Regions from separate parts of the Mesorhizobium sp. CNPSo 4661 genome, predicted to be linked through region 1. Evidence: riboswitches for the same ligand, from Rfam matches in the RefSeq annotation. Region 1 holds a riboswitch; each other region holds the start of a gene.
What was found. A riboswitch is a leader RNA that binds a small molecule or an ion and turns the genes downstream of it on or off. The one in region 1 is predicted to bind cobalamin.
Positions count from the first base shown of each region.

Region 1 (7,804 bases):
CCAGATAGGCGCTCATGGCGCCGGTCGGCGGCGCGATCGACATGTCGTTGTCGTTGAGGATGACGATCAGCCGGGCATCGAGCGCGCCGGCATTGTTCAGCGCCTCGAAGGCCATGCCTGCCGACATCGAGCCGTCGCCGATGACGGCAATGACATTGTTGCGCCCGCCTGACAGGTCGCGCCCCATGGCCATACCGAGGCCGGCCGAGATCGATGTCGAGGAGTGTGCCGCGCCAAACGGGTCGTATTCGCTCTCGGCCCGCCGGGTGAAACCGGAGAGGCCGCCTTCCTGGCGCAGCGTACGGATGCGGTCGCGGCGGCCGGTCAGGATCTTGTGCGGATAGGCCTGGTGGCCGACGTCCCAGATCAGCCGGTCGTCCGGCGTGTTGAAGACATAATGCAGCGCGACGGTCAGTTCGACGACGCCGAGGCCGGCACCGAGATGGCCGCCGGTCTGCGACACGGCGTCGATAAGTTCGGCGCGCAGTTCCGCGGCAAGCTGCGGCAACGCGCCCTCATCGAGCGTCCGCAGGTCCGCCGGAATGCGGACCTTGTCAAGCAGCGGCGTGTCTGGCTTCACTCGGGCGCGTCCTGCCTCAATTGATCGAACACGGCGCTACCAGCAAATTGCGCCTTAATCATGCGCCGGAATAGGCCGCCGGCGGGCGAATGTAAATGCGCGCCAGTGACGCGCAGGCATTGCTCGTTTCGGTGAACCATCGCAAACGTCTGCATTGGCGAAGCCTTCCCAATGTCGTCATTCCAGGGCGAAGCAGGAGCGAAGCTCCGTCGCGGAGACCCTGGAATCCATTCCGTGACTTCAAACCAAGCGTGCAGCGGAGCAGAATTCTGCACCGTTGCAATGCTCGGAGGTCACGGAATGGATCCTCGGGTCTACGCGCGTCGCTTCGCTCCTTGCTTCGCCCGTGGATGACGACGCGACCGATGTATTCAGCCAATCGCCACGGCATGCGACCTTGCTGACGCAGGCATGTCCGGGCAGTCGAAATTCTGCGCTACTAACCTTCCGGCAGCGGAATGAACTCTTCCTCATCGCCAGGAACGATATCGAAGCGGCCCGTCTTCCATTCCTGCTTGGCCTGCTCGATGCGTTCCTTCGAGGACGAGACGAAATTCCACCAGATGTAGCGCTTGGAGCCGAGCGAGGCGCCGCCGAACAGCATGAAATGCGCGCCGCGCTCCGAGGAAACGACGATCTCCTCGCCCGGCTTGAACACCAGGAGCCGCTCGGCCGGGAAAACATCGCCGGCGATCGAAACGTCGCCTTCCAGCGTGTAGATGGCGCGCTCCTCGGCATCGGCCGGAATCTTCACGCTGGCGCCCGCCGCCAGGCTGAGATCGGCGTAAAGCGTATCCGAAGCGGTCGCAACGGGCGAGCGCAGGCTCTCGAATTCGCCGATGACGACGCGACCGCTGACGCCCTCAGCATCGATTTCAGGCAGGCGGGCCATCGAGGTGTTGGCGAACACCGGGGCAATTTCTTCCTTGCCGTCGGGCAGCGCCAACCAGGTCTGCAGGCCGGAGACCGACATCGGCGCGCCGCGCAGTTCCTCCGGCGTGCGCTCGGAATGAACGATGCCGCGTCCGGCGGTCATCAGGTTCACGTCGCCGGGCGCGATCACCATTTCGGTACCGAGCGAGTCGCGGTGCCTGATCTTGCCGTCGAACAGATAGGTGACGGTGGAAAGCCCGATATGCGGATGCGGGCGCACGTCGAGCGCATGACCGGCGCGCAGGATGGCCGGTCCCATGCGGTCGAAGAAGATGAACGGCCCGACCAGACGGCGCTTTGCCGTCGGCAAGGCGCGTCGCACCTCGAAACCGCCGATATCCTTGGCGTTCGGAACGACCATCAGCTCGATCTGGTCGCAGGCGAAGGCATCGCCGGGCTCAGGATCGTTTCCCGGAAAGAAGCTCATGACCGTCCCTCAGGCGAAGCGCAGCGCCGACCTGGCTTTCGCCTTGGCGGCCTCTTCCTCGCGGTTGCGCGGTTCCTGGCTGGTTTCGAGCGAGTCGATCAATTCGCGCGCGATCGCGGCGATCGCCTCCACCGCATGGTGGAAGGCATGTTCGTTGCGCTTGGACGGCTTGGTCGAGCCGCTGAGCTTGCGCACGAACTGAAGCGCAGCATCATGCACTTCGTCATTGGTCGCCGGCGGTTCGAAATTGGCCAGGGTCTTGATGTTGCGGCACATGGCTTGAACTCCTTACCTGCTTGCTCTGCCCACCCTATTCCAAATCAGTCCGCGTCCAGCGGCTCCGTTCCTGCCGGCTTGCCGTCGCGCGACAGCCTGATCTTCTCGACCTTGTCCTCGGCGGCCTTCAGCAGCCGGTCGCAGTGCGCCTTCAGCGCCTCGCCGCGCTCGTAGATCCTGATCGACTGGTCGAGCAGGACGTCGCCGCGCTCCAGATCGTCGACGATCTTCTCCAGCGCGTCGAGCGCCTGCTCGAAGCTCATCGCCTTGACGTCCTCATTGCCTTCCACTGCCATACCCTATCCCTTCATCAGCCGCCCGACATGGGCGGCGACTGAAAATGCCAGTCCCTGCAGATCGTAGCCGCCTTCCAGCAGGCTGACGAGCCTGTTGGAGCTGTGGCGCCCGGCGCGCTCCATCAGCTGGCCGGTCGCCCAGTCGAAATCGTCCTCAGTCAGGTTGATCTCGGCGAGCGGATCGCGGTGGTGCGCGTCGAAGCCGGCGGAAATGATGATGAGGTCCGGCGCGAACGCATCGATGGAGGGCAGCACGCGTGACAGGAAGGCATCGCGGAACAGGTCGCTGCCGGTCTGCGGCGCGAGCGGCGCGTTGACGATGTTGCCGGCGCCGGTCTCGCTCTTCGCGCCGGTGCCAGGATAAAGCGGCATCTGGTGCGTCGAGCAATAGAGCACCGACGGGTCGTCCCAAAAAATGTCCTGGGTGCCGTTGCCGTGGTGGACGTCCCAGTCGACGATGGCGACGCGCTCGGCCTGGTGCTTCTTCTGCGCGTAGCGGGCAGCGATCGCGGCCGTGTTGAACAGGCAAAAGCCCATCGCGGTGGTCTTTTCAGCATGGTGACCCGGCGGACGCGCGGCGACGAAGACATTGGCGGCGCGGCCTTCGAAGACATCGTCGACCGCGGCGTTGGCGCCCCCGATGGCCGTCACCGCGGCCTGCCAGCTTTTCGGGCTGGCGCTGGTATCGGCGTCGATCGAGACGATGCCGTTCTCAGGGATCGCCGCGCGCACGCGCTCGACGAAATCCTCGGGGTGCGCATAGAGGATGGTTTTCTCGTCGCCTTCGGGCGCCTTGACGCGGTCGAGCGCCGAAAAAGCCTCGTCGTCGAGCACACGCTCGATGGCGCGCAGGCGGTCGGGCCGCTCGGGATGTCCGGGCGGCGTAAGATGTTCCAGGAAGATCGGGTGCGTGTAGAGACGGGTGGCCATGGCGCCTAATCTAGGCACCGGCGGCACGGATGACCATGTTTGAAAGCCGAATGGCTGGGGAAAATTGCGCCAACCCGTGTCGCTGGCACCATTGGCGCAGCCCAAGCTTCGCGGTAAGGTCTCGTCGCTGCCTGGTGCCCGCGACGCGGGAGAATCGGGAACACGGTTGAAATCCGTGGCGTGCCCAACGCTGTGAGGGGGACCGCGCCGGCAAGAGCCACTGTCGATGACGGGAAGGCGCCGGTGCGGGACGATCCCGAGCCAGAAGACCGGCCTGGCAGACATGGTTTTCCGCTTGGTCAGGCGGGAGACTGCTTATCGCAAGGGGAAAAGCGATGACGGCAGCAGCGATCGCCACGAGCGGCGACGACTTTGACCAATTGGCGCGCGACGCGGTCTACAGGGCGATGTTCACCAGGCGTGACGTGCGCAGCCATTTTGTCTCCGACGATCTCGATGACAGCGTGCTGGCGCGGCTGATCACCGCGGCCCATCACGCGCCGTCGGTGGGCTACATGCAGCCGTGGAACTTCATCGTCATCCGCGACGCGGCAAGGCGGCGGCAGGTGCGCGATCTGTTCCTCGCCGCGCGCGAACAGGAACTGCCGGCGATCGAGGCGGAACGGCAGGCGCTCTACCGCAAGCTGAAGCTCGAAGGCATCTGCGAAAGCGCGCTCAACCTGTGCATCACCTGCGACCGGCAGCGCTCGAAAGACTCTCCGCTCGGGCGCTGGCACAACCCCGAGATGGATCTCTACAGCACCGTCTGCGCGGTGCAGAATTTCTGGCTGGCGGCGCGGGCGGAAGGTGTCGGCGTCGGCTGGGTCAGCATCATTGAGACCGAGGCGCTGAAGCAGCTCTTGTCGATCCCGGAGCATGTCACGCCGATCGCCTATCTGTGCGTCGGCCGCGTGTCGCAATTCGCGCCGAAACCGGACCTCGAGGCGCATGGCTGGGGCAAGCGCCTGCCGCTGCCGGAGCTGGTGATGAGCGAGACTTTCTGCGGCGCCGGCGAAGCGCCGCTCAAATCGGCAATCGCGAGGCTTCGTGACGTCGACCAGCCGACGCCATAATCAGGCGGCCCGAGGCGTATCCCAGCGCGAGCCGCCGAAGGAGCCCAACGCCTTGTCGCGCAGTTCCCTGAACTTGGACGAGGCCTCGGCGAGCCGGCGGTCCCATTCGGGATTGGGCGTCTGGCCTTCGATGGCTTCGAAATAGACCTGCATCAGCGAGGCGATGGCGAAGGGCTCGATGAAGGCCGCCTTGAAGGCCCAGGCAAACACGATCGCCAGCACGAAGGCCCAGCCGGCAAGCTGTCCCGGCATGACCCAGAGGATCGCGGCCGCGGGCGCCAGCATCAACAGGAAGATGACGAAGGACACGCCCCACATGATCACCGCTAGCCAGACGGCGTTCTTGATCATGTGCTTGCCGTTCTGCGCGTAAAGCACGACGCCTTGGCGCGCCGTCTCGAAAGGCGAATTCGAATTGATGCGGATGTTGTAGCCGAGGATGATCTCGTCGACATAGGTCAGCGACAGGCGGATCACCGTGTTGATGAAGCTGACGAGACCGCTCAGGCCCGGAATGGGCAGGAAGGCGGCGATGCCGCCGATCAGGCCGGTGATGGCGCGGATGGCGCCCTTGACCAGCTGGTCGACGACGAAAAGGATGTTGGCCTCGGCGAAACGCTGGGTGACCACTTCCTTGGCATAGGCGATCTGCCCTTGGCCGTCGGGAACGTCATGACCGTCGATCAGATGCACCATGACGGCGATATGACCGGCCTTGAGCACGTAGAGAATGTATTCGCGGATCCAGTAGACGGCGATCGAGACGATGCCGAAGCCGACCACGCCGCCCCAGAGCGCGAAAGACGTCGGTCCGTCCGGGTCGGTCGAGATGTGGCCGACGCCGTAGCCGACGCTGGCGCCGGTTCCGGTCGCCATGATGTAGGCGACCGTGATGCCGAAATAGACGATCATGCGAAAGACGATGAACGGCCATGTCCGCATCATGATGGACACCGACCTGGCGATGCTGAAGTCCCACATGCCCCGACTCTCCCACCCGCGCATGACCCCGAAAATCGGAATCGATTTTCGGAAAAGGATCATGCGCCAAATCAAGTTTTACAGCGTCCTTTGCGCGTTCAAAGAACGCGCGGCGCTGTAAGAGAATGGCTGGGGAGGATGCGCTCACCCGATCGATTGTCAATCACGGCAGGGTTGCGAGGGCCTGAAACCAGTGCACAACCCGACGGCTTGGTCAGCCAAACGTGCCGTCAAGTTTTTCTGCGCAAGCCTTCGAGCAGTTGCTTGAACGCCGCGATCGCCTTCTTCGACGTCGCTTCGGGGTCACCGGAATTGGCGATACGCTGCGCGGCCTGGCTGCTGGCGCCGTTGATCAGCAGTGCGGTCGTCTCGGGATCAAGCTCCGGAACGACCACGCCATCGTCCTGCAGCTTCGTCAGATGGTTGGTCATCGAGGCGATGCAGGCACTGGCATTGGGCCATTGCGCCGGGTCGCCGAGCACCGCCGGGCCGTCGCGGAACATGATGCGCTGGATTTCCGGCTCCAGCGCCATCTCGATATAGGTGGTGCATTCGTCGACGAAATGCTGCCAGCGGGTCGGCGCTTTCGACGCCACCTCGTTCACCCGCACGGCCATTTCGCCGTCGATCTCGGCGATCACCGCCTGCAGCAGCCCCTTCTTGTCGCCGAAATGATGGTAGAGCGCGCCGCGGGTCAGCCCGGCAGACGCGGTGAAATCGTCCATCGAGGACTCGGCATAGCCGACCGTGCCGAAAGCATGGCGGGCGGCCGCGATCAGCTTGGCGCGCGTCTCGGCGATCATCTCCTTGCGCGGTCTGTGCATGCCTCTGGCCCCATTCACATACGTCTCGTATGCCAATTGACATACGCTGCGTATGAACTATCTGACTTTCATACGCAGCGTATGTAGTTGCGATATGTTATGTTGTCGAGGAGCAAGACCATGCGAAACCCTTATTCGGACATCTTTCGGGCTCCCGGCACGAAAGGCTTCGCCGCGGCCGCCTTCATCGCGCGGCTGCCGATCGCCATGGCGCCGATCGGCATCGTGGCGATGCTGTCGCAGACGCATGGCGAATACTGGCTGGCCGGCGCCGTCTCGGCCACCTACGCGCTGGTCAACGCCTTCCTGTCGCCGCAGGTGTCGCGGCTGGTCGACCGGCGCGGCCAGACGGCGATCGCCGCGCCGATGACGCTCGTCTCGGTCATTTCCTTCGCGACACTGATCGTCGCGGCTAACCAACAGTGGCCGGCCTGGACCTTGTTCCTTTCCGCTCTGCTTGCCGCCGCCATGCCCAGCATCCCGGCATTGGTCAGGGCACGCTGGACCGAGATCTTTCGCGATCGTCCCGAGTTGAACACCGCCTTCGCCTTCGAATCGGCGGCGGACGAGCTGGTCTATGTCGCAGGCGCCTCGCTGTCGGTGGGCTTGAGCGCGGCGCTGTTTCCCGAAGCCGGCATGGTGGTCAGCACGTTGCTGCTCGCGCTCGGCACGGCGGCATTCCTGCTGCAGCGTTCGTCCGAACCACCCATCCGCCCGGCGGAACATGGGGCGACCGGTTCGGCGATCCGCCTGCGGCCAGTGCAGATCATCACCTTCGCGCTGATCTTCGTCGGCGCGACCTTCGCGACGACCGAAGTGACGACGGTCGCCATTACAAAGCAGCTCGGCCAGCCTGAAGCGGCAAGCCTCGTCATCGGCGTCTATGCGCTGGGATCCTTCGTGCTCGGCATCATCGTCGGCGCGCTCAGGCTGAAGGCACCGCTGCAACGGCAACTGGCTGTCGCAGTCAGCGTGATCGCGCTCACCACGCTGCCGCTGCTTTTCGCCGACACTGTGCCGACGCTGGCGCTCGCGGTGTTCGTGAGCGGCGTCGCGATCTCGCCGACCTTCATCACCGCTTTCGGCCTGATCGAACGCCACGTGCCGCCGGCGATGCTCACCGAAGGCGTCACCTGGGTGACCACCGGCATCGGCATCGGCATAGCGCTCGGCTCCTTCGCCGCCGGCTGGATGGTTGACAGTTTCGGTCCGCAGAGCGGGTTCTGGGTGTCGGTGGCGGCAGGCGCGATCGCGCTGGCCACCGTGCTCGCCGGGCAACGCCGGTTGGCGACGGACGATTGCGACGTGGACAGAGGCGAGGCGGTGATCCCGGCGCAGTGACGGCCAAAAGCGTGGCCAGCCATCCGTTGATCATCGCAGAGGTTGGAAGTTGGCCGTAGCCTCTATGACTTCGTCATCCACGGGCGGAGCGACGCGAAGCGGAGCGCAGACCCGAGGATCCATTCCGTTACCTCGATCGTAGA
Region 1 is NZ_JBWGIO010000001.1:308,565-316,368, reverse strand. Features, by position in the region: gene dxs (1-deoxy-D-xylulose-5-phosphate synthase) at 1-580, opposite strand, end outside; gene AC0YKC_RS01455 (pirin family protein) at 1,020-1,940, opposite strand; gene AC0YKC_RS01450 (DUF2277 domain-containing protein) at 1,950-2,216, opposite strand; gene AC0YKC_RS01445 (exodeoxyribonuclease VII small subunit) at 2,261-2,512, opposite strand; gene AC0YKC_RS01440 (histone deacetylase family protein) at 2,516-3,442, opposite strand; cobalamin riboswitch at 3,558-3,734, shown strand; gene bluB (5,6-dimethylbenzimidazole synthase) at 3,778-4,515, shown strand; gene AC0YKC_RS01430 (hypothetical protein) at 4,516-5,496, opposite strand; gene AC0YKC_RS01425 (TetR/AcrR family transcriptional regulator) at 5,727-6,320, opposite strand; gene AC0YKC_RS01420 (MFS transporter) at 6,441-7,661, shown strand.

Region 2 (7,804 bases), on a different contig from region 1:
AGGAAATCATAAAGCCGGTCCTACCGCCCCACCTGGACAGTGAAGGTATCCGAATTCTGGTCAACCCAACGGGGCGGTTCGTAGTCGGTGGGCCACGCGGTGACTGCGGCCTCACTGGACGCAAGATCATCGTCGATTCCTACGGCGGGATGGGGCGTCACGGCGGCGGCGCTTTTTCGGGCAAGGACCCGTCCAAGGTTGACCGCTCGGCTGCCTATGCGGCTCGTTATGTCGCGAAGAACATCGTCGCTGCGGGACTTGCGGACATCTGCGAGGTGCAGGTTGCTTACGCGATCGGCGTGGCCAGTCCGGTTTCCGTCATGGTCAATACTTTCGGGACGGCGAGGGTTGCGGAAAGTAAGATCGAGCGCCTCATTTTTGAGCTGTTCGATCTCAGACCAAAGGGCATTATCAAGATGCTTGATCTCTTACGCCCGATATACCGTAAGACAGCGACATACGGGCATTTCGGCCGTGAAGAGCCTGAGTTCACCTGGGAGAGGACCGACAGAGCGGACGAATTGCGTCGCGAGGCAGGACTCGCCGCCCCGTGAGGGCCGGCGCCGAGCGGATTGGGAAGCGAAAAGTCCATTCCAACTGGCCAGACCCGCGCCCGGCCGGCATGCCAGATAGCCGGGGTGGGTTCTTGGCGGAGATTTTGATGCCGGAGTATGACGTGCTTTGCATCGGCAATGCCATTGTCGACATCATCGCGCAGTGCGACGAGGCTTTTCTCGAGACCAACGGCATCATCAAGGGGGCGATGAACCTCATCGACGCCAGGCGAGCCGAATTGCTTTACAGCCGCATGGGACCGGCGATCGAGGCTTCCGGCGGCAGCGCCGGCAACACGGCGGCAGGCGTCGCCAGCCTCGGCGGACGGGCCGCCTTCTTCGGCAAGGTGTCGAACGACGCGCTGGGTGAAATCTACACGCACGACATCCACGCCCAGGGCGTGGCCTTCGACACCAGCCCGCTCGCGGGCGAGCCGCCGACCGCACGCTCGATGATCTTCGTCACGCCCGACGGCGAGCGTTCGATGAACACCTATCTCGGCGCCTGCGTCGAGCTGGGGCCCGAGGATGTCGAGGCTGACAAGGCGTCCGGCGCCAGAGTGACCTATTTCGAGGGGTATCTGTGGGATCCGCCGCGCGCCAAGGAAGCGATCCGGCAGACCGCCAAGCTGGCGCATGCAGCGGGGCGCGAAGTGTCGATGACGCTGTCGGATTCCTTCTGCGTCGACCGCTACCGCGACGAGTTCCTCGAGCTGATGCGCTCGGGCACCGTCGACATCGTCTTTGCCAACAGCCACGAGATCAAATCGCTCTACCAGACCGCTTCTTTCGAGGAAGCGCTCGCCGCCATCCGCAAGGATTGCAGAATAGCCGCCGTCACCCGTTCTGAAAAAGGCTCGGTCATCGTGCGCGGCGAGGAGACCGTCACCATCCAGGCGACGGAGATCAAGGAACTGGTCGACACGACCGGCGCCGGCGATCTCTATGCAGCCGGCTTCCTTTACGGCTACACCGCCGGACTGAGCCTCAAGGATTGCGGCGACCTCGGCTCGCTGGCCGCCGGGCTGGTGATCCAGCAGATCGGCCCGCGCCCGCGCCAGAACCTGCGCCGAGAGGCCGAGCAAGCCGGGCTGGTTTAGGTGGCGCGCAAGATCAGATCCCACCCGGTGCAAGCTGTCCCAATGACCCGCGCGGGCAAATAGAGATCTCAAGGTCCGAGGCAGTAGGATCAAAGCTATGTCTGCACCTTTCGAGACAGGAAAATGGCGGCGCCGCTGACGAGATGACGGTCGTAGTGGACCGCCTGACTGAACGCCAAGGTTGATGCCGCTCGTGTAGAGGGGGATTTTGTGAACAGTCTCCTGTTAGCGGCTCCTGGGTTGCTGCTGTTCAGTCTCGTCCCGACGAAGTGCATTCATCCGGGGCGCATCCCCGCGCCGCGCCGGAGGGGATCAACGCGGTGCCTTCATTGCCGCTTCGACATCTTTGCTTTCTACACACTCCGGGTCTGCATGATGGGTGAAATGCAGCAACTCGGACTGGCCCAGCCAGCTGTCGGAGGGAGCGCCGGCAGGAGGCATAGCGCCTCGAAAGCGCTCCTCGACTGCCTGATATTTTGTCCTGCAGAGGCATCGAACTTCCTATCCCTCGTCGCACCCGCTTCGACCACGGGCTGCCCCGTTCGGCCTCATCTACTGGGCGCTTCATCCGGCGGACAGCAGACAGCGAAGCCTCCACGGCCGCGAAAATCTCGTGATGGCGGCTCAATTGCGCGACCGGCCCGCCATTTTGGGGCGACGTCCAGTGCTGCTGCCTGGCGTCGACCTTGCCCTTCATCTCTTGACCGCATATTGCCTCGTCCTCTCAGCCGGCTGAGCCTCCCGACAGCCGGATAGATGATGACGATCCCCTCCTGGAGAATGTCTCGTTTGAAAAGCGTGACGGTCTACGCCGCCTTATTTCCTCCGGCCCTATCGCGCACCGTCTGCGGTTCTGCCGCGCACGCGACGAAACGCAGTCACTCTACCGTGCAACACTCAAGGGAAATACGACAGGCGCACCAGAAATGGTGGGGTCTGTGTCAAAGATTTCTAGGCAAGCCCCGAGAGCGAAATCTTGTTGGTTTTGGCGTCGAGCAAGCTTTGCCTTTTGGCGCTTTTACGCTTCGAGCGGGCAGAATACCCGCGGCCGGTCCCTTGTGTATGAGTGCAACGTGTGCAGAGCCGGATCCGCCAAATGCGGGCAGAAAGGTCTGACCTGAGAAGAGACATTGGCACCTTGCTGAGGCGTCATGTGTCTTGGCCTTTGGATTTCAGCAAGCCAGGGACGCGGGCCCTTCGATTCGCCGCTAATGATAGCCATTGATGATCGCCCGCATGTAGGCGATCGGACGACGCCGCCAATTTGGCAGGCCGTGGTAGGCTCGAACAGCAGCTGGCCGGAGGCTGCTATGTCTACTGGGCATGGGGTGGGTCAATGTATGGTCTGCCTTGCCAGTCGATCAGCGCGTTCGCAGTTACTCGCTCGTTGCGGCCTTCTGCGAAAACATCAACTTTTCACATAATGACATAAACATTTCTTTATGCGGCATTGACACACGGTTCCCTGCTGTGATTGTCTGGGTGCCGTGGTTCTTCGTACGGCACTGCCGCATGGAGCTAAGAGGGAAGCCGGTGCGAGGCCGGCGCTGCCCCCGCAACTGTTAGCGAGTGAGCCAACCCCACTCATGTCACTGAGGCGAACAGCCTCGGGAAGACGGGGAGAAGCTATGACCCCGCGAGCCAGGAGACCTGCCACGACGAACTATGTCCACGGGCGGGGTGTCCGGTGGCCGCAGCAGCCCGGCGCTTCGTGCCGGTCTACGAAGCGCCTCCCGTCCCCCACGCCCCAACCATCGGGGTATGGCATGACTGTCTCTCAGCAAATTCCTGTCGCGACGCTCGGTGTTCCGCGGTTCGGTCGCCGGCGGGAACTGAAATTCGCGCTTGAAAGCTACTGGTCCGGAAAATCTTCCGCTGCCGACCTTCTCACGACTGCGAAAGCGCTGCGTGCCGCCAACTGGGAAGAGCAGCGCGATCGCGGCGTGTTGAAAATTCCGTCGAACGACTTCTCGCTCTACGACCATGTTCTCGACACTGCAACTATGGTCGGCGCAGTGCCGTCCCGATACGCCTGGCGTGGCGGCGAGCTCCCGCTCGACATCTACTTCGCCATGGCCCGCGGCGACCAAGGTCAGACGGGGAGCTGCGGGCACTCTGGTCACGAGCGTGGGGCTGGCCCTGCCCTGACCGCGATGGAAATGACCAAATGGTTCGACACCAACTATCACTATATCGTGCCGGAACTCGACGATGATCAGACGTTCGCCCTCTCGTCGACAAAACCAGTTGATCACTTCCTCGAGGCCAAAGCCCTCGGCATTCACACACGCCCAGTCATCCTTGGACCTGTCACATTCCTCAAACTGGCGAAGTCACCTGCCGAAGGGTTCAATCCCATCGCGCTGCTGCCACGGCTTCTGCCCGTCTACGAGCAGCTCCTGCGGAGGTTGAAATTGTCGGGAGCCGATTGGGTGCAGATCGACGAGCCGACGCTTGTCCTGGATCTAAACTCGAACGAGCGAGCTGCGTTTGAATTTGCCTATGGGCAGCTATCGAAGGCCGCGCCCGAGCTGAAGATCATGCTAGCTACCTATTTCGGGGCGCTAGGGGACAATCTCGAGACGGCGATTTCGCTGCCCGCGGCCGGCCTGCATCTCGATCTTTCGCGCGCTCCCGAGCAGTTGGAGACGGTTGGTCGGCTCGCGCCTAAGGACCTGGTGCTGTCGCTTGGCTTGATCGACGGCCGCAACGTCTGGCGTGCGAACCTGCCTGCCATTCTCGACCGTATCAAGCCGATCGTCGCCGGCTGGCCTTTGGACCGCGTCGAAATTGCGCCTTCGTGCTCGATGCTGCATGTGCCCATGGACCTTCGCATGGAGACGGCACTCGATGCCACCATCAGGTCGTGGCTCGCCTTCGCGGCGCAGAAGACCGACGAACTGGTGCTGCTGGCGAGGGCGCTGTCCGAAGGCAGGGATGCAGTGGCAGACGAGTTGATGGCTTCTGCCGAGGCTGCTGCTGCTCGCGCAGCGTCCGAAAAGGTCCATGATCCGCTTGTTGAGGGTCGGATTGCCGGCATTGACGACAGCATGAAGCAACGAAAGAACGCTTTCGCCGTGCGTTCCAGGGTCCAGGCCCGCAGGCTAGGCTTGCCTCCGTTTCCAACGACGACCATAGGATCATTCCCGCAGACGCCTCGGGTGCGCAAGGCCCGCTCCGCCCACAGGAAGGGCGAGCTTAGCTATCTCGACTACGACAGCTTCCTGCAGAACGAGACCAAGACTGCCATTCGCTGGCAGGAGGAGATCGGGCTGGACGTGCTGGTGCACGGCGAGTTCGAACGAAACGACATGGTACAGCATTTCGGCGAGCAGCTGTCCGGCTTCGCCTTCACCCAGCATGGCTGGGTGCAAAGTTATGGCTCCCGCTACGTGCGTCCCCCGATCATCTTCGGCGACGTATCGCGCCCCAATCCTATGACGGTGCGCTGGTGGGAATTCGCCCAGTCGCTTACGCAAAAGCCAGTCAAGGGAATGCTCACAGGCCCTGTGACCATTCTTGCCTGGTCTTTTGTCCGCGACGACATTCCCCGCTCGGAGGTCTGCCGCCAGATCGCGCTCGCCATTCGCGATGAAGTGACGGACCTGGAAAGATCTGGCGCAAAGATAATCCAGATTGACGAGGCGGCGTTTCGCGAAGGCTTGCCGCTGCGCAAGCGCGACTGCAAAGTCTATCTCGACTGGGCGGTCGAATGCTTCTGGCTGGCCTCGACGGGTGTAGAGGACGCGACCCAGATCCACACTCACATGTGCTATTCGGAGTTCAACGCGATCATCGACGCGATCGCTGAACTGGACGCGGATGTAATTTCGATTGAGACATCGCGCTCGGCAATGGAACTGCTGGACGCCTTTACGAGCACCAAATATCCGAACGAAATCGGTCCTGGAGTCTATGACATCCACTCACCGCGCGTTCCGGAAGTCGCCGAGATTTCGGCCCTCCTCATGCTTGCACGCGAGCGGCTCTCCGACCGGCAACTTTGGGTAAACCCGGACTGCGGCCTCAAAACACGCAAATGGGAGGAGGTCCGCCCTGCCCTCGTGAACATGGTCGCTGCAGCACGCGCGCTCCGGGAGAGAGTGCAGGCCTGAGGCTTTGCCAGATTGTCATTATATGGTGCGTCACCGGCCACTTAGTGACGCAAATTCCGCGAACCGCCTCGGTTAGCAGAACGCTATAAGCCGCCTTAGATAAGCTGCCTAAATGTTATCTGCCCGGCCTCACCTGCATACTGGCATGGTGCCATCACGATGGGCAACGACGGGAGCATCACCTGCCCCTTGATCGGGGACTTGGTGTCGGTCGCGACCGCCTCGCGGCCTCGCCTCCGTGATGGTTCGTCATACCGTTGGGCTTTCCGAAGCTCAGTCCACTTACTTCCCCAATATCTGCGAGACAGGTCGAGGCGTCGTCGCGGTTTCGGCCGGTAAGATGGGATAGACAACGTCGGGTACTGTTCCGGTCAACGCTTCAAGGAAGGCGACAAGCCGGTCGATTTCTTCTTTCGTCAATTCTTGGCCGAGCTGTGTCTTTCCCATGATGGCGACGGCCTGTTTCAGATCCCACACCTTGCCCGAATGAAAGTACGGGGCAGTGAGTGCTACATTGCGCAGCGGCGCCACGCGGAAAACATAAGAATCCTCCGCCTTATTGGTGACTGCAAATCGGCCCTTGTCCTTGTCCGGCAGGATGTCGGCGCTAGGCCTTTCAACAAGGCCGAATGGGTAGTAGCCGTCCCCACCGACGTTGACACCGGCATGGCAAGACGCGCAGCCTTTGTCCATGAAAAGCGCCAGACCCTGTTTCTGTTCGGGAGTCATTGCGGCGTCATCACCATTGAGGAAATCATCGAAGGGGGCTGGCGTGACCAGTGTCGCTTCGAAGGCTTCGATTGCCTTGGCGAAGTTTTCGAATGTGACCCGATCGGCTTCATCCGGGAAAGCGGTGTTGAACCACTCGACATATTGCGGCATCGACTTGAGCGTGGCGATGAGTTGATCCGGCGTGTTAGCCATTTCGCCACTGGCTTGCACTGGACCCTTGGCTTGAGCCTTGAGGTCTTCGGCGCGACCGTCCCAGAACTGCGCAATGTTGAAGACAGCGTTCAAAACCGTGGGCGCGTTGCGCGGCCCTTTTTGCCAACCATGGCCGATCGAAGTCTCACGATTGTCGTCGCCCCCGGTGGCCAAGTTGTGGCACGAATTGCATGAGAAAACGCCTGATGACGAGACGCGTGGATCGAAGAACAATGCCTTGCCGAGAGCGATTTTCTCCCAGGTGATCGCGTTGTTGGTGACTGCCGGCGTGATGGATGGCAAAGCCTTGAAAGTGGCCAGTGCCGTTTCTTTGAGGTCTTCGGGGATCGCCTGCGCAGCAAGAGCGGTAGCCACCGGCAAGGCGACAGCTACCGTAGTAAGTAGGGCTTTCAAAATAATATCTCCTGCGTGCTGTACGCAGCCATTTTGGGATATGCGGTCAGTGAACGCCCTGCGGTAGGTCAGTTGCTGGAGAGAATTGGAGGTCTGACACCCGCAGTCCGCACGACAGAAGCGCAAGCGGTCGGGAAGTGAACGCCTTTCTCGATTGGCTTAAATGGTTGGCACCGATGGTCAGCTCCGAAGCTGGCGCCGGAGCCGTATTTTGGATTCTCTTTCCGCCTTCTACTGTGAAGAACCACCGCTGTTTCAATAGCAAACCCCCGCGCGGATTCCCTCAGGTAGGTTCCAGCGGTCCGCTCCCAATCCTGGCCGAGGTAGCGACCCCCCAAGATGATGAACCTCAGCCACTCAACGACCCTCGAATGAACATTCGATACCCGTTCCTCACGCGCACCAGAAAGCGGCCATGGACTTCGATTTCACGGTCAAAGAACGCTTGACGAATGCGAAATAGCCGCACGTCGAGACCACCGGTAATGGTCAACAGCCACGATGGGCGAGTACGGTGCTATGGATGATATTCCTGGACAAGCGTTCGCAATAATTGCTCTCGGGACATTCGTAGCCTTCGGCGACAACCGGTACTATGAAGCGACGCTTGGCCAACTGTGTTTCACCCATCGCCTGAACCGCCCGCCGAGGCGCTTGTCGGCCTCGCGCCGCCCGACCTCGACCGGGTGTTCTACTC
Region 2 is NZ_JBWGIO010000053.1:1,245-9,048, forward strand. Features, by position in the region: gene metK (methionine adenosyltransferase) at 1-554, shown strand, start outside; gene AC0YKC_RS33595 (adenosine kinase) at 662-1,654, shown strand; cobalamin riboswitch at 3,126-3,326, shown strand; gene metE (5-methyltetrahydropteroyltriglutamate--homocysteine S-methyltransferase) at 3,421-5,769, shown strand; gene AC0YKC_RS33605 (cytochrome-c peroxidase) at 6,052-7,107, opposite strand; partial or broken gene AC0YKC_RS33610 (adenosylmethionine--8-amino-7-oxononanoate transaminase) at 7,725-7,804, shown strand, end outside.
Region 2: linked by a shared signal. The riboswitch ahead of metE (5-methyltetrahydropteroyltriglutamate--homocysteine S-methyltransferase) and the one ahead of bluB (5,6-dimethylbenzimidazole synthase) in region 1 are both predicted to bind cobalamin.

Region 3 (7,804 bases), on a different contig from region 1:
CGGATGTCGAATTTCATGCGGGCGTCGTCGAACGAGTTGAACCCGCATTCATACGCCGAGAGCTTTTCCGGATCTGGATTGCGGTAAGCGACCAGGAACGGCGCTATGAGCAGCGCAAGGCCGACGACCAGCGCCACGGCGATGAACAGGACGATCGGCAGATATGAACTCAGGAGTGCGCTCATGCGGCGGCTTTCCTTAGGCGGGCAGTTCACTTTGATTACAGCAACGAACTCTAATGCGGAAGCGTGACAGTTTAACCGCTGAACCGTTTTAAGAGGCCCATGCTGCATCGCGGCGATGGGTTAGCGCAGCGGTTTCGGTGACGCAAGTCAAACCTTGTTCAAATCGCGGCCCTGGACGCCTTATCGGAAGAAACTGGTCCGATCCGCTCTTGTTTGATTTCCTTCGCTTTTTACTCCACTTTTCTCTCCTGACATGTCTCCCGCCATTTGCCTGCTAGCATGGCCGGAATCACCGGCTAAGAACCAACGGACGATCTCGGCAAGGACATCTTGATGAAGGAGAAAATCTCGCTCGCCATGGCCAGGCGCATCGCGCTTGGCGCGCAAGGGTTCAACGACCCTCGCCCGGGAGGAGTACCCGACCGCCGGCACCTTGCGCGTGTGCTTTCGCGAACCGGCCTCTTGCAGATCGATTCCGTCAGCGCCGTGGTGCGCGCTCATTATATGCCGCTCTATTCTCGCCTCGGCCCCTACCCGCTTACGCTGCTCGACAACGCCGCGGTGACCCGCAAGCGCGCCGTCTTTGAATATTGGGCGCATGAGGCGTCGTTCCTCCCCGTCGAAACCTGGCCTTTGATACGTTGGCGCATGCAGCGCGCCGAGCAGGGCGACGAAATGTATATCGGCCTCGCCAAATGGGGCCGCGAGCGCGGCGAACTGATCGAGGAGATCTACAAGGAGGTGGCCGAACGCGGGCCGATCGCCGCCTCCGATATCGAGGGCCACAAGGGCAATGGCGGCTGGTGGGGCTGGAGCGAGGCCAAGCACGCCTTCGAATGGCTGTTCTGGGCCGGCCGCATCACCACCGCCTACCGGCGCGGCTTCGAACGCTATTACGACTTGCCGGAGCGCGTTTTACCGCAGGCGGTGCTTGACCTGCCTGTGCCCTCGGTCGAGGACGCGCACCGCGAATTGCTGCGCATCTCGGCTCGCGCCCATGGCATCGCCACCTATGGCGACCTGCGCGACTATTTTCGCCTTGCACCGGGCGACACGAAGGACCGCATCGAGGAACTGGTCGAAACAGGCGAATTGCTACCGGTGAAGGTCGAAGGCTGGGACAAGCCGGCCTATCTCCACAAGGATGCCCGTTTTCCGCGCCGCATCGAGGCCCGCGCCCTGCTCGCCCCGTTCGATCCCGTCGTCTTCGAGCGCACCCGGACGGAAAAGCTCTTCGGCTTCCGCTATCGCATCGAGATCTACACCCCGGCCGAAAAGCGCCAATACGGCTATTACGTGCTGCCCTTCCTGCTCGGCGACCGGATCGTCGCCCGCGTCGATCTTCGGGCCGACCGCCCGGCCAGCGTGCTGCGCGTTCACGCCGCCTATGCCGAGCCCGACGCGCCGCCTGAAACCGCCGCCCAGCTCTTCGACGAGTTGAAGCAGATGCAGGGCTGGCTCGGGCTAGAGGCGATCGAAGTGACGCCGGCCGGCGACCTCGGACCGGCGCTGGCCGACATCGCGGTGTCGTAGCCGCGCGTTGACTCTGCCGCCTGCAAAAGCCTAAATCCGACCTAGACGGTCCCCTACCCGCAACGGCAGGGGCCAAGAGGGAATGCGGTGCGGGCCAAAAACCCAAATCCGCGGCTGTCCCCGCAACTGTAAGCGACGAGCCTTAGCCGAAAACCACTGGGATGTCCCGGGAAGGCGGCATTCAAGGCGACGACCCGCGAGCCAGGAGACCTGCCGTCTGAGACTTTGAGTATCCGAATGCCCGGCGGGTTTTCCGGGCAAGGAGCATGGTTTTGGATCGCAACGGCAGTTTCCCGGCTAAAGCAGCGGATTTTTCGTCCGAGCCCGACGACGCACTGGCCGGCGTGACCATTATTGTCTGCTCCTCCTGCCGCGACGAGACCGGTTCGGACGCGCATCCGCGCGCCGGCGCCTTGCTGGCCGAAGACACGCGCCGCGCCGCGTCGGGCGAAAACATCCGCATCCGCACCGTAGAATGCCTCGGCAATTGCAAGCGCCGGCTGAGCGCCGCGCTGCTGCGCGACGGCTGCTGGAGCTATGTGTTCGGCGATCTGAATACCGCCAGCGGCGCCGACCTCGTCGCCGGTGCAAAGCTCTTCGCCACCTCGACCGATGGCCTGATCCCCTGGCGCGGCCGGCCCGATTCCCTCAAGCGCGGCCTGGTTGCCCGCATCCCTCCCCTTGACATGCTGAAGGATTGACCATGAACGCTTCCGTTTCCCGTGTTCCCTGCACCGTCGTCACCGGCTTCCTCGGCGCCGGCAAGACGACGCTGATCCGAAACCTCATCGAAAACGCCAAGGGCAAGCGGCTGGCGATCATCGTCAACGAGTTCGGCGATGTCGGCATCGACGGCGAGATCCTCAAAGGCTGCGGCGTCGACGCGTGCCCGGAAGAAAACATCGTAGAACTCGCCAATGGCTGCATCTGCTGCACCGTGGCCGACGATTTCGTGCCGGCGCTCGACCAGATCCTGTCGCTCAACCCCAAGGTCGACCACATCCTGATCGAGACCTCCGGCCTCGCTCTGCCGAAGCCGCTCGTCCAGGCCTTCCAGTGGCCGACCGTGAAGAGCCGCGTCACCGTCGACGGCGTCGTCGCCGTGGTCGACGGCCCGGCGCTGGCCGACGGCCGCGTCGCCTCCGACATGGATGCCCTTCAGGCGCAGCGCGCCGCCGACGATTCCCTTGACCATGACGATCCGGTCGAGGAGGTGTTCGAGGACCAGATCGCCTGCGCCGACCTGATCATCCTGTCGAAGAGCGATTTGATGGATGCGGCCGGCTCGCAACGCGCCAACGCCGTCATCGGCGAGCACGTAGCGCGCGCCGTCAAAATCGTGCCGACCGCGCAAGGCAAGGTCGACCCGTCCGTGCTGCTTGGCCTCGGCCTCGCCGTCGAGGACGACATCGAGAACCGCAAGACCCATCATGACGACGAGCTCGACCACGAGCACGACGATTTCGATTCCTTCGTCCTCGACATCCCCGCGATTTCCAACCCGGATGAGCTAGCCAAGCGCGTCGCCCTTGCCGCCGAGCAGGAAAACGTGTTGCGCGTCAAAGGTTTCGTCGAGGTCGGCGGCAAGCCGATGCGGCTTCTGCTCCAGGCCGTCGGCCCACGCGTCAACCATTACTACGACCGCGCCTGGACGGCCGAGGACGACCGCCGCTCGCGGCTCGTCGTCATCGGCCTCAAGGGGCTGAACCGTCCGGCGATCGAGCGTATCCTCGCCGGCTGAGGCCAACACGAAAAAGCGATGCATATCCTCGCCACCACATCCGCTTCGCTCGACGACCTCGCCGAGCCGATCGACCTCAGGCAGACGCCTGCGGATGTCGTGGCCCTGTCCTTCACCGACAGCGACCTCGCCGGCCTGGCAGCCGCCTGGAAGGCGGATGCCGAGCGGCTGCCTTCGATGCGGCTCGCCGCACTGCGCGACCTCCGCCACCCGATGTCGGTCGACCTGTGGATCGACAGCGTTGCCCGCCATGCCAAGGTCATCCTCGTCCGCATCCTCGGCGGCTATGATTGGTGGCGCTATGGCTGCGACCAGCTCGCGGCGCTGGCGCGCGAGCGCGGCATCAAGCTCGCGCTGTTGCCCGGCGAGAGCCACGACGAGGATCAGCGGCTGATCGAGGCCTCGACCCTGCCGCGCCCCGAGCTCGACGCCCTGCTCGGCTATTTCCGCGAAGGCGGTCCGGCGAATATGAACGCGCTGGTACAAAGATTGGCACGGCTTGCCGGGTCGGATGCGGCCGTGGTTGAGCCGGTCGGTGTGCCGAAGGCGGGGTATTATCAGCCTGGGCTGGGAGTTGTGGAGAAGCCACACCTTCCAAAGGCCGGCGTTCCTTCGCACCCCCCTCTGTCCTACCGGACATCTCCCCCGCAAGGGGGGAGATCAGCCGTCACCGGCACCCGCGCTTCTTCTGCTAACGCGACAACAGAACCTCCTGCGGCATCTGCAATTGGCGAAATCGTCGACGACAGCTCAATCTCCCCCCTTGCGGGGGAGATGTCCGGCAGGACAGAGGGGGGTTGGCGGGAACCCGGCGCCAACAATATCGGCGTCGTCCCCATCCTCTTCTACCGCTCGATGCTGCTTGCCGCGGACGTCGCACCCATCGACGCGCTGGTCGAGGCCTTGAGTGCGCAGGGCCTCACCCCGGTGCCGATCTTCGTCTCCAGCCTCAAGGATCCGGCGTCTCTCACCTTCGTCGAAAACGCCATCGCGTCATCGAACCCGGCCGCAATCGTCACCGCAACCGCCTTCGCCTCCGGCGCCGAGCCAGGCGCCGAAACCCTGTTCGACCGGGCCGGCGTGCCGGTCTTCCAGGTCATCGTCGCCACCACCCGGCGCGAGGTCTGGGAAAAGAACCAGCGTGGCCTGGCGCCCGCCGATCTCGCCATGCATGTCGTGCTGCCCGAGCTCGACGGCCGCATCCTCGCCGGCACGATCTCGTTCAAGGGCGAGGTCGAGACCGATCCGGCCCTGGCTTTTCGCGCGTTTGCCAACCGGCCTGAAGCGGATCGCGTCACGCAGGTCGCCAAGCGCGTCGCTGCCTTCATCCGCCTGCAACGGACGGAGCGAGCCAAGCGCAAGCTCGCGATCCTGATCCCGGATTATCCGAGCGCGCCGGGACGGACCGGCTACGCCGTCGGGCTTGATGTGCCGTCCAGCGTGCTTGCGATGCTGCATGACCTGAAGGAACAGGGCTATGCGGTTGACGGGATTCCGCAATCGCCAAGAGAGTTGCTGGATGCGCTGGAGGTGGGTGGACAAGGATTGAGTTTCGATGACTACCTGGCCCTTTCCGCCGAGCTGCCGGAAGCTGCGCGTAGTGCGGCGGAAGCGGCGTGGGGCAAAGCGCAGGACCAGATAAGTTTGCGCGAGGCCCCCCTCTCTGTCCTGCCGGACATCTCCCCCTCAAGGGGGGAGATTATTCCTTCGCCACGGCTTTCGCCAATTTCCGGCCTGGCAAGAGGAGAGCCGGCGGCGGAACTGCCAATCTCCCCCCTTGAGGGGGAGATGTCCGGCAGGACAGAGGGGGGGGCGACAGAACGCCAGCCTTCACGACCAGCAGTCGAAACCCACTTCCCCTTCCGCGCCGCGACCTTCGGCAACGTCACCGTGGCACTCGCCCCCGATCGCGGCCGTTCCGTCGACCGCCGGGCCGACTACCACGACCCAACGCTCCCTCCGCGCCATGAGTTGATCGCCTTCGGCCTGTGGCTGCAGAAATCGCTCGGCGTCCATGCCATCGTCCATGTCGGGGCGCATGGCACGCTGGAATGGCTGCCGGGCAAGACCGTCGCGCTCTCAGACACTTGTTTTCCGGAGATCGTCACCGGCTCGCTGCCGGTCGTCTATCCCTTCATCGTCTCCAATCCTGGCGAGGCGGCGCAGGCCAAGCGCCGTATTGCGGCCGTCACGCTCGGCCACCTGCCGCCGCCACTGACCGGGGCCGGTCTCGACGAGGCGCAACAGAAGCTCGAACGCCTGGTGGATGAATATGCCCAGGCCGACGGCCTCGACCGCCGTCGCCGTGACCGTCTGGCGAAGCTGATCGTCGAGACGGCGCGCAAGACCGGGCTTGCCTCGGAAGCCGGCGTCGCCAAGACCGATCAACCCGACGAAGCGCTGCGGCGCATCGACGCCTGGCTTTGCGACCTCAAGGATTTCGCCGTCAAGGACGGGCTGCATGTCTACGGCCGCGCGCCGGAGGGCGAGACCGATCCGCTGCGCCGGCAAAGCGCCGTGGCAGAGAAGGCAGCACTGCTCGCCGCTCTCGACGGTCGCCACATCAAGGCAGGACCGGCCGGTGCGCCGGCGCGCGGCCGCTCCGACGTGCTGCCCACCGGCCGCAATCTCTTCACCTCCGATCCGCGCACGATGCCGACGCCGACAGCTTACGATCTCGGCCAGGCGGCGGCGGAAGAAGTCGTGCGCAGCTATATGCAGAGCCATGGCGATTGGCCGCGTTCGCTGGTCATCGATCTCTGGGGATCGGCTTCGCTGCGCACCGGCGGCGAGGAGATCGCGCAAGGCCTGGCGCTGATGGGCTGCCGGCCGCAATGGGACGCCGCCACCGGTCGCGTCACCGGCATCGAGGTCTTGCCACCGGCCGCGCTCGGTCGCCCGCGCGTCGACGTCACCTGGCGCATTTCCGGCCTGTTCCGCGACATGTTCCCGACCCAGATCGCGCTGATCGACGCCGCTGCCAACGCCGTCGCCGGCCGTGACGAGGACGATACGGAAAACCCGCTCGCCGCCTCGACGCGTGCTCAGGGCAAGATCAGCCCACGTATTTTCGGCACCTCGCCCGGCACCTATGGCGCCGGCGTCGAGGATCTGCTGTCGCGCGGCGAATGGGGCGCGCGCGAAGAGATCGGCCGCGCCTATCTCGACGCGACATCGCACGCCTATGGCGGTGCCGACGGCGAAGCGATTGCCGCGCCCGGCGCTTTCGAAGGCCGCATTGCCGAAGCCGATCTCCTCGTCCACACCGGCGACGACCCGGGCCGCGACATCCTCGAAGGTTCGGCCGATGTCACCTTCATCGGCGGGTTTTCGGCAGCCCTTGCCGCACTTGGCCGGAATGCCGACGTCATCGTGCTCGACACGACCGATCCGAAAAAGCCGAAGCCGCGTTCGGTCGGCGAAGCGGTGTCGCGCGTGGTCCGCGCCCGCGCGGTCAATCCGCGCTTCATCGCCGGCCAGATGCGCCACGGCCCGCGCGGCGCCTCGGAATTCGCCGAAACGGTCGACCGCCTCGTCGGCTTCGCCGAGACCACCCATGCCATTCCGGGCGCGCTGATCGAGGCCGTGCACGACGCCTATGTCGGCGACCCGGACGTTCGCGCCTTCCTGCTGCGCGAGAACCCGGCGGCCGCCAAGGTCATCGCCGAGCGGCTCCTCGCTGCGCGGCGGCGCGGCCTCTGGCATCCACTCAGGAATTCCATCGACGACGACCTCGCGGCCCTGATCGCCGAGGCCCAGGCAAGCGGGGTGGCGGCATGAACGCCTTCTCACGCCGCGGCGCCTGCCCCGCACTCAGCGCTCCCATGCAGACCGGCGACGGGCTGCTGGTACGGCTCAACCCGGTTGCTGGAGGATTGGCGCCGAAGTCCCTGATCGGACTCGGGGAATCCGCTCTGCGCCACGGCAACGGCATTATGGAAGTGACCGCGCGCGGCAGCCTGCAGATCCGTGGTTTGACGGCAGAAAGCGCGCGGCTGCTGGCGGCGGAGGTCGATGCGCTTGGCATTGCGGTGCGCAGTGGCGTTCCGGTGGAGATTGGGCCGCTGGCGGGGATCGATCCGCACGAGGTTGTCGACCCGCGTCCGCTGGCCGAGCGGATCAGGGCCGCGATCGAGGAGGCCGGGCTGACGGTGCGGCTGGGGCCGAAGGTGTCGGTGATCGTCGACGGCGGCGGGCAGTTGGGCATGGATGCGTTGACAGCCGATGTGCGGCTGAGGGCGGTACGGACCGGGGATGGTGTTCTCTGGCGCGTATCGGTTGCCGGCGACCCACCCGGCGCAAGGCCACTCGCGACGGTCGATGCCGATGCAGCACGCGATATTGC
Region 3 is NZ_JBWGIO010000004.1:233,227-241,030, reverse strand. Features, by position in the region: gene AC0YKC_RS07835 (NADH-quinone oxidoreductase subunit A) at 1-185, opposite strand, end outside; gene AC0YKC_RS07830 (winged helix-turn-helix domain-containing protein) at 519-1,718, shown strand; cobalamin riboswitch at 1,748-1,950, shown strand; gene AC0YKC_RS07825 (DUF1636 family protein) at 1,991-2,419, shown strand; gene cobW (cobalamin biosynthesis protein CobW) at 2,422-3,459, shown strand; gene AC0YKC_RS07815 (cobaltochelatase subunit CobN) at 3,478-7,239, shown strand; gene cobG (precorrin-3B synthase) at 7,236-7,804, shown strand, end outside.
Region 3: linked by a shared signal. The riboswitch ahead of AC0YKC_RS07825 (DUF1636 family protein) and the one ahead of bluB (5,6-dimethylbenzimidazole synthase) in region 1 are both predicted to bind cobalamin.

Region 4 (7,804 bases), on a different contig from region 1:
CGCGCTCGGCGGCCTGCACCTGGCCGCCGTGCTCAACGAGACGCTGGCGACGGACAAGTAGGCGGAGCCGATGGGCCCCGGCCGACCGTGCGCCGATGATATCTTGCCGAAGCGATCCCGGCGGAGAAAAGCCCGCTCCGGCAAGCCGGAGCGGGAGAAAGTTTTCAAAGCGGCAAGCTTACTTTGCAGTCTTTGAGCAGCTTCAGCGCCTTTTCGGCATTGGCCTGGGACGTGTAGGCTTTCGTCCCGGCATCGGTCAATTTTCTTGCCGTCCGGCTTGGTGGAAACCACCGAGCATTTCTTCGTCGTGGCGTCTTGCCAGCCCCGCGGGCTGCATCCGCCCGCGCTCAACGGGGCGCCGGCGGGTGGGCAGGCGGACTTGGTCATCGGCGCACTGCCGCCATCAGACCGGCACAGAGCCCCACATTGACGGTGGCGGCAGCCGCGAGCGCGATCAGGACGAGATTGCCGCCGCCCGCGCCCAAAAGCAGCGCTCCGATCGAGGGCGCCGCCGCCTGGGCGATCAGGCTCGGCGTTGCGAGCTTGCCCATCAGCGCGGCGTATTGGTGTGGATCGAACAGCACCAGCGGCAGCGCGCCGCGCGCGATCGTATGGATGCCGTTGCCCGCGCCATAGAGGATCAACGCGAGAGCAACGAATGTCTGGCTCGCCAGGAGCAGCCAGATGCCGGCGGCAAGCAGCGATACGGATGTCAGCATTGTCCAGATCGGATGATGCCGGTTGCGGCCGATGAGCAGTTCCGCCACGCGCGCGCCGACCTGTGACGGGCCGATCAAGGCGCCGAGGCCGACGGCGGCTGCCAGGCCCACGCCGCGCAATTGCAGCAGCGTCAGCAGGTGGACGGAAAGCATCGAGGCGATGATCGCGGCCAATGTCTGGATCGAAGCCAGGAGAATGAAGCGTGCCCGCGTCCTGCCCGAAGCCGAGGCCTCGTTCGGCCTGTCTTTCATCGGCGCGGGCGCGGCGGCCGGGGGCGCCGGTATCATCCAGAGATGGAGCGGCAGACAGATCACCAGATGGATCGCGGCATAGGCAAGGCAGGCGTTGCGCCAGCCGCCATGCCCGACAAGGAAGGCGCTGAGCGGCCAGCAGACGGTGCTGGCGAAGCCGCCGAACAGCGTCAGGTTGGTGATGGCGCCACGCGCGCCTTGTCCATAGAGCCGACCCAGCGTGGCGAAGCCGGCATCGTAGAGGCCGCTCGACATGCCCAGCCCCATGAGCAGCCAGGCAATCAGGTAAACGGGATAAGCGGTTGCCGTCGCCAGCAACAAATGCGCGGCCGCCAGCAGCAACGAGCTCGCGGCAAGCACCGGCCGGCCACCATGGCGCTGGATCAACCGCCCGGTGACGGGAGACGCAAGTCCGGCAAGCAGGAGCCCGCAGGATAGGCCGGCGACGACCGAGGCGAGCGACCAACCGGTATCCCTGGCAATCGGTGCGGCAAGCACCGCGGGCAGGTAGTAGGACGATCCCCAGGCGAGAATCTGCGTGATGCCGAGGGCGGAAACGAGGCCATGGCGATTGCGCGCGGTCGAAACAGGCGCTTCGGCCTTCACGGATCGCTCAAAGCCCATTATCTGTCGAGCTCAAATGGGAGAGCACATGCGTATCGCGGTGATCGACGAGGCAGAGGCAAAGGCCCAGATCGGCTCCCTCGCCGAGATATTGATGCAGAGCATCGAGGACGGGGCGCTTGTCGGCTTCGTCCTGCCGTTCAGCGCCGAACAGGCGCAGTCCTATTGGCAAGAGGTCTTCAGCTCCGTGGCGGAAGGAGAGCGCCTGCTCATCTGCGCCTATCTCGAGGACAAGCTGGTCGGCACCGTCCAGCTCTATCTGTCGCCGGAGCCGAATGCGCTGCACCGGGCGGAGGTCTACATGCTTCTCGTGCATCGAGATTTTCAACGGCAAGGCATCGGTTCCGCGCTCATGGCATCCGTCGAAGACGAGGCAAGGAAGAGAAAGCGCTCCCTGCTCCTTCTCGACACCGCCGAAGGCGGAGCGAGCGAGCGGCTCTATCGGCGGATGAATTGGCGGGAAGTCGGCGTCGTGCCGCATCATTTCGTAGACCCGTTCGGCAAGCCAAGAGCCTCGATCTATTTCATGAAGCATCTAACGCCCTAGCCCTGTTTTCAGGTAGCTGGCGTGTAGACCTTCTCGCCATCCTCCTTGACGAATTCGCGCACCGGATTGTCGAGCAGCGGGAGCACCGCCTCCGACGGCCGGCAGAGTTTTGTGCCCTTCGGCGTCTCGACGATGGGTCGATTGATGAGGATCGGATGGGCGAGCATGAAATCGACCAGCTCGTCGTCGCTCCATTTCGGGTCGGCAAGGCCGAGGGCGGCGTAAGGCGTTCCCTTCTCCCGCAACAGTTCGCGCGGAGTTATGCCCATCGCGCCGATCAGTTCGAGCAGCCTTTCGCGGTCCGGCGGCGTCTTCAGATATTCGATCACGACGGGGTCTTCGCCGCTGGCGCGGATCATGGCGAGCGTGTTGCGGGAGGTGCCGCAGTCAGGGTTGTGATAGATGGTGACCGTCATGGCTCTGCTTTCGAAGGTTGCTGGATGATCCTGGGCCGCAGCAGCCAACCCATCAGCGCCAGCGCGATCAAGGCGCCGAGCAGTTCGGCGACGACGAAGCCGGGCAGATCGAGCGGCCTGATGCCGGAAAACGTGTTGGTCAGCGAACGCGCCAGGGCGACGGCCGGATTGGCGAAGGACGTCGAAGCGGTGAACCAGTAGGCGGCGGTAATGTAGAGGCCGACTAGCCAGGGCACGGCCTTGAGATCGAAGCGCAGTCCGGCAAGGATGGTGGCGACCAGCCCAAATGTCGCGACGCCTTCGGAGAACCATTGTGCCGGCCCGGCGCGCATCTTCGTTGCGACCTCCAGCATCGGCAGGGCGAACATGAGATGCGCAGCGATCGTGCCGGCAATGCCGCCGGCGAGCTGCGCGACGAGATAGGCGGGAAGATCGCGGGCTGGCAGCGACCGGTTGAGGCAGAGCACCAGCGAAACGGCCGGATTGAAATGCGCGCCGGAGATCGGCCCGAGGATGGTGATCAACACCACCAGCATAGCGCCGGTTGCCAACGTGTTGCCAAGCAGCGCCAGCGCCGTGTCATGCGTCAGGGTCTCGGCCATGATACCGGAGCCGACGACTGTCGCCACCAGCAAGCCGGTGCCCAGCGCTTCAGCCACGAACCGGCGCGAGAGATCGAAGGCATTCATCGGCTGGCCTTCGGCCGGGCAACGGGTGCGGCGGTCATTGCCGGCTCCTCTCGCCCGGCCGGCAGCAAGGGGCGGCAAGCGCCGGTGCGCAGATTTCCGGGCGACCCGAGCAGCAATCCTCCATGAGGAAACGGATCAGCCCGGACAGCGCGTCGTATTCGGCGCTGTAGACGATCGAGCGGGCATCACGTCGCGCGGTCACGAGGCCGGCACGCTCCAGTTCCTTGAGGTGGAAGCTGACATTGGAAGGCGAGACCTCGACTTTTTCGGCGAGCGAACCGGCGGCAATACCTTCCGGTCCGGCAACGACCAGCAGGCGCAGCAGGCGCAGGCGCGTTTCCTGCGACAGCGCGCCAAAGGCGATCAGGGCTTGACGTTCATCCACGTTTCAATAATCCTTGAAATATTGAAATGAGGAATAGCCGACATGCTCTCTTCTGACAATCGGAAAAACGTCGCTCCGACGGATCCATCCGACCTGACCATCGGCGACCTGCTGATGGCACTGGCCGATCACAAGGACAGGCCGTTGGTGTTCCGCTATGACGGGCGGCCGGTAAAGCCGGGCTACCATGTCACCGAGGTGAAAGCGGGACAGTTCTCGGCGCTGGATTGCGAGGCGAATCCGGAATCATGGTCGGAAATCTTCGTCCAGCTATGGGACGTGGACGAAGGCGGGCCGGTCCACATGCCGGCCGGCAAGTTCGCAGCGATCATCCGCAAGGTGGCGGACCATGTCGCGCTCGATCAGGCTGCGAAGCTGACCTTCGAGGTCAGCGACGGCGTGCGCCCGATGGAACTGCACCGGGCGGCCCAGCCGAGCCTCGTCGGCGGGGCCGTCGAGGTGGAGCTGTCGCCACGACCGTCAAGCTGCAAGCCGCGTGACCGCTGGCTCAAGCAACAGGCGGCGGCAGCAAGCCAGCCTTGCTGCGGCGCGAGCCGCTGCTGTTGATCCTGCGACGGTCGCGCGACGCTGCTAGAATCTGATCATGCCGTTGGCCTGCAACAGGTAAAGGCCCACGAGAACGATGGCGATCAGCGCCACCCAAACGGCTGTCCTGCTCATTCGCAAATCCCTGTTGATCCGGCAATGAACGCGCGCGCGCCGGTTGCGTTCCATGTGTACCGGGTTGCACGCCGCCTGGGGCAGGATCAAGTGGTGAATTGGGGACGGCCGCGCGTCAGTCCTTCGGCGCGTTGCTGTAGAGCGCCACGCCGACGCGGTCGTTGCGCCGCCACCGCACCAAAGCGCGATAGACCATATCGTCGGCCGGAACCTCGAGCAGGAAGCGGTCCGGGATTTTCGCATCGGGGGCGACGCGCAATTCAGCGCCCTGCTCGTGCTGGTTTCTGACCGAGCAGCCGATCCTGACGCCGGCGGCAATGATCGTGGCTTCCTTGAGCACGAATTCGCGCGCATGAAGACGACGCTCGGTCTCGGGATAGTCGGCCATATCCGGCGGGCTCCTCAGGCAAAAGTTCTCCTCGCCACGAACCAGTATAATAACCGCGAGGCGTTTCCGTTCCGTTAGCGATCACTGAAACGGCGAAGCTCGGCCTGGCCTGCTGCCGCTGGTCGGCAGGTGGAGGATCCCAGCGCTATTTCGTGCCGACAACGACCCCGCTGGCGTGCAGCACCCAGCGGCGTCCGTCGCCGCGGAACTCGGTGAGCGACAGCGGCTCGATGTCGATCTTCCAGACCGAGGAAAGCGGCGCGCCCAACACATGCACCATGGCGGCGCGGATCGGCACGGGATGGGTGAGCGCGATGGTGTGGCCGCTCTCGGAGGCCAGGCGCTCCATCAGCGCGGCACCCCGCCGGGCGACGGCGGCAAGCGACTCACCGCCATGGGGTGCTGCGTCCATATCCGCGAACCAGGCCGCCATGCCTTCCGGGTCCTCGACCTGCACCTCCTCGAAGCCCTTGCCGGCCCAGCGTCCGAAATCCTGCTCGCCAAGCAGCGGCTCGACCGTCGCGTCAAGGCCGAGTGCCTCAGCGGTCTGCCGCGCGGCAAGCGCCGGGCTCGTCCAGACGCGGTCGGCGCGGCGCAGCGAAGCGGCCAGTGCGCCGGCGCGATCGAGAGCCCGCGGCTCCGGCGCCTCGTCGTTCGGAAAGCGACCCTTGCGCGTGGCCTGCGTCGCACCGCTTGCAATCATCGTCAGGCGGGCGAGCATCCCAAAACTCCGTGGTCCAGTGAAATTTCGGCCGCGCGAAGCCTGTTGGCCATTACATGTCGTTGACAGGCGAACGAAGTGCTGACAAGTGTTTTAGCGCTATACGGGATTGGAAGCCGGTGCGAGTCCGGCACGGTCGCGCCACTGTGATCGGCACCAGCCGAAAGTCAGGCCTTATTCCGCAGCATTTGTTCGATCAACGGGACGCAGTATCCCACGGGAGGTCAATATGTCCGACACCACCTTCGCCCCCAGCTACGGTCCGGTTGCTATTCCGGTCCGCGAGCTTCTGCCCTGGGCAATCTTCGCCGGCCTGATGCTGATGCTGATGATCTATTTCGTCGGCGCGGAAGAAGGCGCGACGTCGCTTATCCGCGGCACGGCGGTGCACGAATTCGTGCATGACGGCCGCCACCTGCTCGGCTTCCCCTGCCACTAAAGCGGTTCGGCATCGCTGAACCGTCCTAAGGTTTGGTCTAACGCAATTCCGACGGAAAATCGCTATGCGTTTTTCCGTCGGATTGTTTGAAAGGCTGCTGACATGGTCGGAAAACTTTTGCTGCGCGGCATGCTTGTCGGGTTGGTCGCTGGGATTCTGGCGTTTGCCTTCGCGCGCGTCTATGGCGAGCCGCAGGTCGACAAGGCGATCGCCTTCGAGGAACAGCAGGCCCAGGCCGCCGGCGAAGCGCCGGAGCCTGAGATGGTCAGCCGCGCCACGCAGGCCGGCATCGGCCTTGCTACCGGCGTGCTGGTCTATGGCGCGGCGCTCGGCGGGCTGTTCTCGCTGGTCTTTGCCTATGCCTATGGCCGCCTGGGCTCGCTTGGGCCGCGCGGGACCTCGGCGCTACTGGCGCTGCTCGGCTTCCTGGCCGTGATCGTGGTGCCCAGCCTCAAATATCCGGCGAACCCGCCGGCCGTCGGCAACCCCGAGACCATCGCCTACCGCACGGAACTGTTCTTCATCATGATCGTGATCTCGATCGCGGCGATGGTGGCGGCGGCCGGGCTGGCGCAGCGGCTGTGGAACCGGCTCGGCGCCTGGAACGCTTCGATCGTGGCAGGGCTCGCCTTCCTGGTGGTCTTCGCTCTGGTGAAGGCAGCACTTCCCGACATCAATGAGGTGCCGGAGAGCTTCTCGGCGACGGTGCTGTGGCAGTTCCGCGTCGCCTCGCTCGGCATCCAGCTCGTGCTCTGGACCGTCGTCGGGCTCGGCTTCGGCGCGGTTGCCGAGCGCGTGGTCGCGGTGCGCGACCAGCGCGGCCCTGCCCGCCGCTACGCCTGAATTCCGATGCATCGGCCGCCACGGTTGTTTGCCCTGGCGGCCATTTTCCTTTTGACGATCTGGCGGTCGCTTCTGATCGCCATTCCGGCCGAGGCGCATAGCGGATCCTCGGCCCCGCCTCCCCCGGGCATCCAGATCCCCAGCCTCACGCATGGCCAGATGGCGGTGATCGCGCGCTACCGTGGTGAAATCATCGATCTTGCCCAGCGCCAGACCGTGACCGACCCGACCTTCCGGCGGCTCTACAATCACGGCAATTTGCAATACACCTACTGCCTCTGGGGCCTGATGCCGGGAAGCCTCGGCGACGAGGAAAGCCCCTTCAACGAATGCAGCCATGCCTATCTCGCCACTGCCAAGGCGCTGCTGACCTATATGGCGACGATGCCGGCGGCCACGCGTCAGGCCAAGGCGCTGATCTCAGACATCGATGCCGACATGGTGCGCGGCGGCGCGTCCTGGATCCTGTGCCAGTATAGCGGCGAGGCCTTCAGCACCGGCGCGGTCGTCGAGCCCAGATGGCGGGACATGTTCTTCCATCTGCCGAGCCTGGCCGTCGTCCTGGCCACGACCGCGGCGCTGATGACGGCTGCGTGGTCGATCTTCGGCGCGAGACGGGTACGCGCTGTTTAACCGACTCAGGCCGGCTGACCGCGTCGAGATACCAAGCGAAGTAACGCGGCTCGTTGTGCTGCGCAGATCGCGCCGGGCAGCGCGACTACTTCGAGCGCACCCCATAGGCGGCAAGGAACGCTTCGACCGAGGCATCGGCATGGCGCTCGAGGTCGGCTTTCGAGCGCGGGTTGCTTCCGGTGAACATGGCTTCGTTCATCGGGATCCAAAGCAGCATCCCAAAGAAATGGCTGGCCGCCAAACGGGGATCAGGGGTTTGCAACAGGCCTCGGCTGGTGAGCTTTTGAAAGCACCCCCCCACCGAGACAAGCATGCGCTCAAAGCCTTTGTCGTACCAGCTGCGGCCAAGCTGCGGCATCCGATCGGCATTGGCGATAATCAGACGCCGGAGCCTCAGCAACTCGTCGTTCATCAGCGTGGTGGTCAATCGCCGGGCAAGCTGCTGCAGGCCGCCCTCCAGGAACTTC
Region 4 is NZ_JBWGIO010000008.1:42,047-49,850, reverse strand. Features, by position in the region: gene AC0YKC_RS13360 (S1/P1 nuclease) at 1-61, shown strand, start outside; gene AC0YKC_RS13355 (MFS transporter) at 384-1,577, opposite strand; gene AC0YKC_RS13350 (GNAT family N-acetyltransferase) at 1,624-2,142, shown strand; gene arsC (arsenate reductase (glutaredoxin)) at 2,151-2,558, opposite strand; gene AC0YKC_RS13340 (MIP/aquaporin family protein) at 2,555-3,247, opposite strand; gene AC0YKC_RS13335 (ArsR/SmtB family transcription factor) at 3,282-3,632, opposite strand; gene AC0YKC_RS13330 (DUF6428 family protein) at 3,675-4,199, shown strand; gene AC0YKC_RS13325 (PilZ domain-containing protein) at 4,429-4,701, opposite strand; gene AC0YKC_RS13320 (histidine phosphatase family protein) at 4,847-5,422, opposite strand; adenosylcobalamin (AdoCbl) riboswitch at 5,507-5,652, shown strand; gene AC0YKC_RS13315 (CbtB domain-containing protein) at 5,652-5,861, shown strand; gene AC0YKC_RS13310 (CbtA family protein) at 5,964-6,704, shown strand; gene AC0YKC_RS13305 (hypothetical protein) at 6,711-7,337, shown strand; gene AC0YKC_RS13300 (TetR/AcrR family transcriptional regulator) at 7,423-7,804, opposite strand, start outside.
Region 4: linked by a shared signal. The riboswitch ahead of AC0YKC_RS13315 (CbtB domain-containing protein) and the one ahead of bluB (5,6-dimethylbenzimidazole synthase) in region 1 are both predicted to bind cobalamin.